Regions from separate parts of the Streptomyces sp. NBC_00252 genome, predicted to be linked through region 1. Evidence: riboswitches for the same ligand, from Rfam matches in the RefSeq annotation. Region 1 holds a riboswitch; the other holds the start of a gene.
What was found. A riboswitch is a leader RNA that binds a small molecule or an ion and turns the genes downstream of it on or off. The one in region 1 is predicted to bind ZMP and ZTP.

Region 1 (3,395 bases):
CGGATCTGGCGCTGGTCGTGGCGGGTGGCACGGGGCGGACGGAGACGTGGCGGTCGGGGCAGTCGTCGTTCGCTCGTCTGTGGGCGTTGATGCAGCCGACGTACGCGGGGACGGAGCGGGTGTCGGACGAGTGGGAGGCGGGCCGGTATCCGGCGGTGCGGATCACCGTGGTGTGGGGGCTGACCGGGGTCGGGGGCTGGCCCAGCACGAATCGGGCACCGGGTGGTGATGTGGCGGTGGAGCGGGAGGACCAGTTGTTCGTGGCCTCGGACGGTACTCCGTGGGTGCGGACGGATCCGGCGCCGGAGGTGGCGGACGACGACATCCGCTGGCATCGGGCGCCGCGCCCGGTCTTCGCTCAGTGGGAGCGGGCGGGGTCGCTCGGTGAAGTCGGCGGCGCGGGAAGGGAAGTTGGGAACGGCGCCGAATCGGCGGGGCCCGCCGGAGCCGTCTGGTGGGCGGCGGCGGGCGTGGCCCTCGGGGTGGGCGGCTCGCTGCTGATACGCCGCGCGGCGGCCCGGCGTGAGGCCGGACCGCCGCGCGAGGAACCACGACAGGAACTCATCGATCTGTGAGAGTCGCCGATCTTTGACAACTCAACAGAGGGCGTTGGTCAGCCGTCAGCCGAGGTCGATCTCCGGGTAGAGCGGGAAGCCGGCGACGAGGTCGGTGGCGCGGTGGGAGATCTCGTCCGCGACCTTCGGGTCGAGGATGTGCTGCGCCTTGGACGGCGCGCCCTTGCTGGTGGTGCCGGGCTCCGTGGTGGTGAGGACGCGGTCGATGAGACCGGCGACCTCGTCCATCTCGGCGGTGCCCAGACCGCGGGTGGTCAGGGCGGGCGTGCCGATGCGGATGCCCGAGGTGTACCAGGCGCCGTTGGGGTCGGCGGGGATGGCGTTGCGGTTGGTGACGATGCCCGAGTCGAGCAGGGCGGCCTCGGCCTGGCGGCCGGTGAGGCCGTAGGAGGAGGCGACGTCGATCAGGTTGAGGTGGTTGTCGGTGCCGCCGGTGACGAGGGTGGCGCCGCGGCGCATCAGACCGTCGGCCAGCGCGCGGGAGTTGTCGACGATGCGCTGGGCGTAGTCCTGGAAGGAGGGCTGCCGGGCCTCGGCGAGGGCGACGGCCTTCGCGCCCATCACGTGCGCGAGCGGGCCGCCGAGGACCATCGGGCAGCCGCGGTCGACCTGGTCCTTGAGGGAGTCGTCGCACAGGACCATGCCGCCGCGCGGGCCGCGCAGCGACTTGTGGGTGGTGGTGGTGACGATCTGTGCGTGCGGGACCGGGTCGAAGTCGCCGGTCAGCACCTTGCCCGCGACCAGGCCGGCGAAGTGCGCCATGTCCACCATCAGGGTCGCCCCGACCTCGTCGGCGATCTCGCGCATGATGCGGAAGTTCACGAGACGCGGGTAGGCGGAGTAGCCGCCGACGATGATCAGCGGCTTGAACTCGCGGGCGGAGGCGCGCAGGGCGTCGTAGTCGATGAGGCCGGTGACGGGGTCGGTGCCGTAGGAGCGCTGGTCGAACATCTTGCCGGAGATGTTCGGGCGGAAGCCGTGGGTGAGGTGGCCGCCGGCGTCCAGGGACATGCCGAGCATGCGCTGGTTGCCGAAGGCCTGACGGAGTTCGGCCCAGTCGGCGTCAGAGAGGTCGTTGACCTGACGGACCCCGGCCTTGGCGAGGGCGGGGGCCTCGACCCGGGCGGCGAGGACGGACCAGAAGGCGACGAGGTTGGCGTCGATGCCGGAGTGCGGCTGGACGTAGGCGTGACGGGCACCGAAGAGTTCGCGGGCGTGCTCGGCGGCGAGTGCCTCGACGGTGTCCACGTTGCGGCAGCCGGCGTAGAAGCGGCGGCCGATGGTGCCCTCGGCGTACTTGTCGCTGAACCAGTTGCCCATGGCCAGGAGGGTGGCCGGGGAGGCGTAGTTCTCGGAGGCGATGAGCTTGAGCATCTCGCGCTGGTCGGCGACTTCCTGGCCGATGGCGTCGGCGACGCGCGGCTCGACGGCGCGGATCACGTCGAGGGCGGCGCGGAAGGCGGTGGACTCGTTGGAGAGAGGCACGGAATTGTCGGGCATGGGGACCTCCGGACGTGGCGTTCGGCGTTCACGGTACGGCCCAGGCGCACGGCACACATTCCAGCTCGGGCCGCTCCCCGATGGTCGGTCCCATCCCAGCGCGCCAGTCACGGCCCGCCGGTCAGCCTACCGGGCGTGCCCGACGGTGCGGCTCCTGCGTCCACCATGCGGGCGGGGATAAGAAAGGGGTCACTCTCACCCCCTGGAGACGCCGTGACCAGTACGGAAGCACTCATCGCCGCCGCCGAGGCGCACACCGCGCACAACTACCACCCGCTGCCGTTGATGGTCGCCACCGCTGAGGGTGCGTGGATGACGGACGTGGAGGGGCGGCGGTACCTCGATCTGCTGGCCGGGTACTCGGCGCTGAACTTCGGGCACGGCAACCCGCGGCTGATCGCGGCGGCGAAGGCGCAGTTGGAGCGGGTGACGCTGACGTCGCGGGCGTTCCACCACGACCGGTTCGGCGCGTTCTGTGAGGAGTTGGCAGAGCTGTGCGGCATGGAGCTCGTGCTGCCGATGAACACGGGCGCGGAGGCGGTGGAGACCGCGCTGAAGACGGCCCGGAAGTGGGGGTCTCAGGTCAAGGGGGTGCCTGCCGGGCGGGCGAAGATCGTGGTGGCGGGCAACAACTTCCACGGCCGTACGACGACGATCGTCAGCTTCTCGACCGACCTGGAGGCGCGAGCTGACTTCGGGCCGTACACGCCGGGCTTCGAGATCGTGCCGTACGGCGATCTCACCGCGATGCGGGCGGCGATCAGTGAGAACACGGTCGCCGTGCTGTTGGAGCCGATCCAGGGGGAGGCGGGGGTGGTGGTGCCGCCCGCCGGATATCTGGCGGGGGTGCGGGAGTTGACGCGCGAGCGGAACGTGCTCTTCGTCGCCGACGAGATCCAGTCGGGGCTGGGGCGGACGGGGCGGACGTTCGCGTGCGAGCACGAGGGGGTGGTGCCCGACATGTACGTGCTCGGCAAGGCGCTGGGCGGCGGGGTGGTGCCGGTGTCGGCGGTGGTGTCGAGTGCGGAGGTGCTGGGCGTGTTCCGGCCCGGGGAGCACGGGTCGACGTTCGGCGGGAATCCGCTGGCGTGTGCGGTGGCGCTGGAGGTGATCGCGATGCTGCGGTCGGGCGAGTACCAGGCGCGGGCCACTGAGCTCGGGGAGCATCTGCTCAGGGAATTGCGGGAGTTGACCGGTACGGGCCGGGTGACGGCGGTGCGCGGGCGGGGGTTGTGGGCGGGGGTCGACATCGCTCCGGCGGTCGGGACGGGGCGGGAGATCTCGGAGAGGTTGATGGACCGGGGCGTTCTGGTGAAGGAC
Region 2 (3,395 bases), 3.1 Mb from region 1:
CTGGTCGTCGCGCACCGGCTGTCCACGGTGACGATGGCCGACCGGATCGTGGTCATGGACGCGGGCCGGGTCCGCGCGGTGGGCACGCACCGGGAGCTGGTGACCGCCGACCCGCTGTACGCGGAGCTGGCGGCGACGCAGTTCCTGGCGACGACGGGCTGATCCCGGGAACGGCTGAGGGCCGCCCGTTTCCGGACGGCCCTCGAGGTCCGCGTGCTCCGCGGGATCAGTACCGCAGGCTCACGGCTCGATGCTGGGGAGGAGTCCCGTGACCGGCGCGGCCATGTCGGTGACCTGGTGGAGCTGCTGGAGGTCGTTCAGGTGGTTCAGGCCCTGCAGCTGGCCGGCGACCCGCGGGACCTCCGCGCGGTGCTCGGCGGGGATCTCACTCACCGCGAGCGAGTCCAGGAGGGCGACCGGGCTGACCTTGCCGTCCTTGAAGGCGGGCGCGTCGGCGGCGTTCGCCATCGGCGCGACGAGGCCGGTGACCCCGACCGCGAGACCAACGGCGGCGGCAATACGTCGTGTTGAGATCATGCCCTCAGCAACGCGGCCGGTCCCCGCGCGGTCACGGGTACCGGCCGCCGCTCACCCGTGAGGCGGATCGCGCCCCCCGGTTTGCCGAGCCCGGCGCGGCGGAGGAGTCTCGTAGGAGAGGCCCTTCGCGGCTCGTCCCTGTTCGGGCCGCGCCCTCTGAGGAGGTCATCATGGGCACCGCGGCACGCCCCGGCTTCGACACCGAAGCACTGCGCCGGGGCATCGAGGACCACACTGCGGCGACACTGCTGTCGCTGTACGCGGACGACGCCGAGATCCACGTCGTCGACCACCAGGCCCAGCCCAGCCATCCCAAGGTTTTGCACGGCCGGGACGAGATCGGCGCGATGCTCGCCGACGTCTACAGCCGCGACATGACGCACAAGCTGGAGGAGTGCGTCGTGGACGGGGACCGGGCCGCCTACAGCGAGTCGTGTCAGTACCCGGACGGGGCGCGAGTCCTCGCCGAGTCGATGCTGCTGCTGCGCGACGGCAAGATCACCCGGCAGACGATGATCCAGGCATGGGACGGATAGCGCGGATGGTGCCGAGGGTCCGGATCAGCACCCGTGTGACCTGGACCTTCTCGGCGACCACGGCACCCGCGCGCGCTTCTGCCGCCCGACGGCGGACCCCGGTCACGGCAGCGGGCCTGCGCGCGTCCGCCGCCCTGCTGGGTTCGGCGCTCCGGGCGGCACGCTCCCGCTCGCTCCCGGCACCGCCCGCCGCTCGGACACGGGGTTTCCGCCATCGATGAGCGGACCAGGACCGTCGGTGACCGGCCGAGGCTGTCGTAAAACTGTCGGTTAGGCTGTTCGTGGGTCGTGACTGGCGCTGAGGTGGAGCACCACCGTGGAGCGGCCCACGCGGAGTCGATGCCGTGCGCCTGGGCGATTGGTCAACCAGCTCAGGAGTGGATCATGTCCCAGGCACGGCTCATGGACGGCACCGCGCTCGCCCGGCGCATCGTCGAAGACACCGCGAAGCAGGCCGCCGACATCACGGAGCGCACCGGTACGGCGCCCTGTCTCGCGACGGTCCTGGTCGGCGCGGACCCGGCCTCCGTCACGTACGTCCGGATGAAGCAGAACCGCAGCCGCAAGGCCGGCATCGAGTCCCGGCACGTGGAACTGCCCGCCGCCACGACCACCGCCGAACTGGTCGCCACCCTCGACGGACTCTCCTCCGACCCTGCCGTGCACGGCATCCTGCTCCAGCACCCGATGGGTGAACACATCGACGAGCGGGCCGCGTTCGAGGCGATCGCGGCGGAGAAGGACGTGGACGGCGTCACCTTCGCGTCGTTCGCGACGATGAGCTTCGGGCTGCCGGGCTTCGTGTCCTGCACGCCCGGCGGCATCATGCGGCTGCTCGACGAGTACGGCGTCGACCCGTCCGGCAAGCGGGCCGTGGTCGTGGGCCGCAGCGCGATCCTCGGCAAGCCGGCCGGCATGCTGCTCCTGGCCCGCGACGCGACCGTCACCTACTGCCACTCGCGCACCCGGGACCTGTCCGACGTGGTCCGCGAGGCCGACATCGTGGTCGCCGCCGTGGGCCGCCCCCGGCTGATCCGCGGCGAGGACATCAAGCCCGGCGCGGTCGTGATCGACGCCGGTTACAACGCGGGCAACGTCGGCGACGTCGACTTCGACTCCGCCGCGGAGCGCGCCTCGCTGATCACCCCGGTGCCGGGCGGTGTCGGCCCGATGACGATCGCCACGCTGCTGGAGCAGACGGTGACCGCCGCGGCCCGGCAGCTCGGGGTGTGATCAGCGCGTCCACGCGCTGTACTCCATGACGTCCCCGGCCTTGACGCCGTACTCGGGCTGGTCCTTCGTGAAGGTGTTCTCCATACCGAGGACGGCGCCGGTGGCCGGGTCCATGATCAGCATCAGCCGGCTGCCCGACCGCTGGTACACATACGCCTGCCCGCTCCGCCCGAGCCGGTCGGTCACCTCGCCCACCGGCCGCAGCCCGTCGGCCCCCGCGAGCAGCCGCGCCAACGCGGCCGACTCACGCGCCCCGAGCGTCCAGTGGTCCAGCAACTCCCCCACGGCACTGAGGAGTTCGGGGGTGGTCAACGGCGTCTTGCTGTACGCCGTCTCCTGGAGATACGCCCGCAGCCCGGCCACGTCGTGCGGCGGCCGGGCATCGGGCGGGACATCGCTCCAACTCGGCGGAAACGTCGTCTCCTTGAGCACACGCCCGTGCTCGACGAGCCGCTCCGTGTGACTGTCGTCCGCGTTCCACCGCACGATGCGTTCCTCGGGAACGGTCACCGGCGGCTTGTCGTCGGACATCCCGAGACTCCACGACTGCACATGGGTTCCCCTGCGCAGAGCGGGAGTTCCGTCGACCGCGACGGCCACCGCGAGTGCCGCGAGCTGCTTCAGGGATACGGGGGTGGAGTGCGCCTGCACCACCAGGGGGCGGGGGGCCGCCACTGCCGGGGCACTGCTCGGCCCACCCAGCACCAGTGTGAGCACGGTCGCGGCAACGGCAGCGGTGGCCACAAGGCTCCACTGCAACCGGCGCCGCCGTGAACGCCGTTCGTGCAGCAGCCTGTTGAGCCCACGCTCCGCGTGATGGTCGAGCGGCCCGTCGCCGTAGAGAGGCCCGTCGGCAGTGACCGGGTTGGCGCCACGCAGGAGTTCAAGTTCATCAGCCATGGCGACGGTCCTTAGAGGGTCGGTACACGAAACGCGCCTCAACTGGGGCGCCCCAAAGGGGCGCGGGCGGCATCAATTTGCGGCTCCGCCGCGTGGGCGCGACCAGCCACGACGGCGCCGCAGAATACATACTCAGCACCCGGCCCCTCCCAGCACCGCAAGCCGATCGATCTCCGCCCTCAACCTCCG

Region 2: another riboswitch for ZMP and ZTP. It lies ahead of OHT77_RS04835 (bifunctional 5,10-methylenetetrahydrofolate dehydrogenase/5,10-methenyltetrahydrofolate cyclohydrolase); the one in region 1 lies ahead of OHT77_RS18350 (glycine hydroxymethyltransferase).

What each region holds. Positions count from the first base shown of each region.
Region 1 covers NZ_CP108087.1:4,241,707-4,245,101, forward strand. Annotated here, with positions in the region: gene OHT77_RS18345 (hypothetical protein) at 1-575, shown strand, start outside; gene OHT77_RS18350 (glycine hydroxymethyltransferase) at 621-2,075, opposite strand; ZMP/ZTP riboswitch at 2,107-2,196, opposite strand; gene rocD (ornithine--oxo-acid transaminase) at 2,241-3,395, shown strand, end outside.
Region 2 covers NZ_CP108087.1:1,094,451-1,097,845, forward strand. Annotated here, with positions in the region: gene OHT77_RS04820 (ABC transporter ATP-binding protein) at 1-162, shown strand, start outside; gene OHT77_RS04825 (hypothetical protein) at 241-537, opposite strand; gene OHT77_RS04830 (nuclear transport factor 2 family protein) at 708-1,073, shown strand; ZMP/ZTP riboswitch at 1,352-1,436, shown strand; gene OHT77_RS04835 (bifunctional 5,10-methylenetetrahydrofolate dehydrogenase/5,10-methenyltetrahydrofolate cyclohydrolase) at 1,458-2,306, shown strand; gene OHT77_RS04840 (CU044_5270 family protein) at 2,307-3,206, opposite strand; gene OHT77_RS04845 (RNA polymerase sigma factor) at 3,339-3,395, opposite strand, start outside.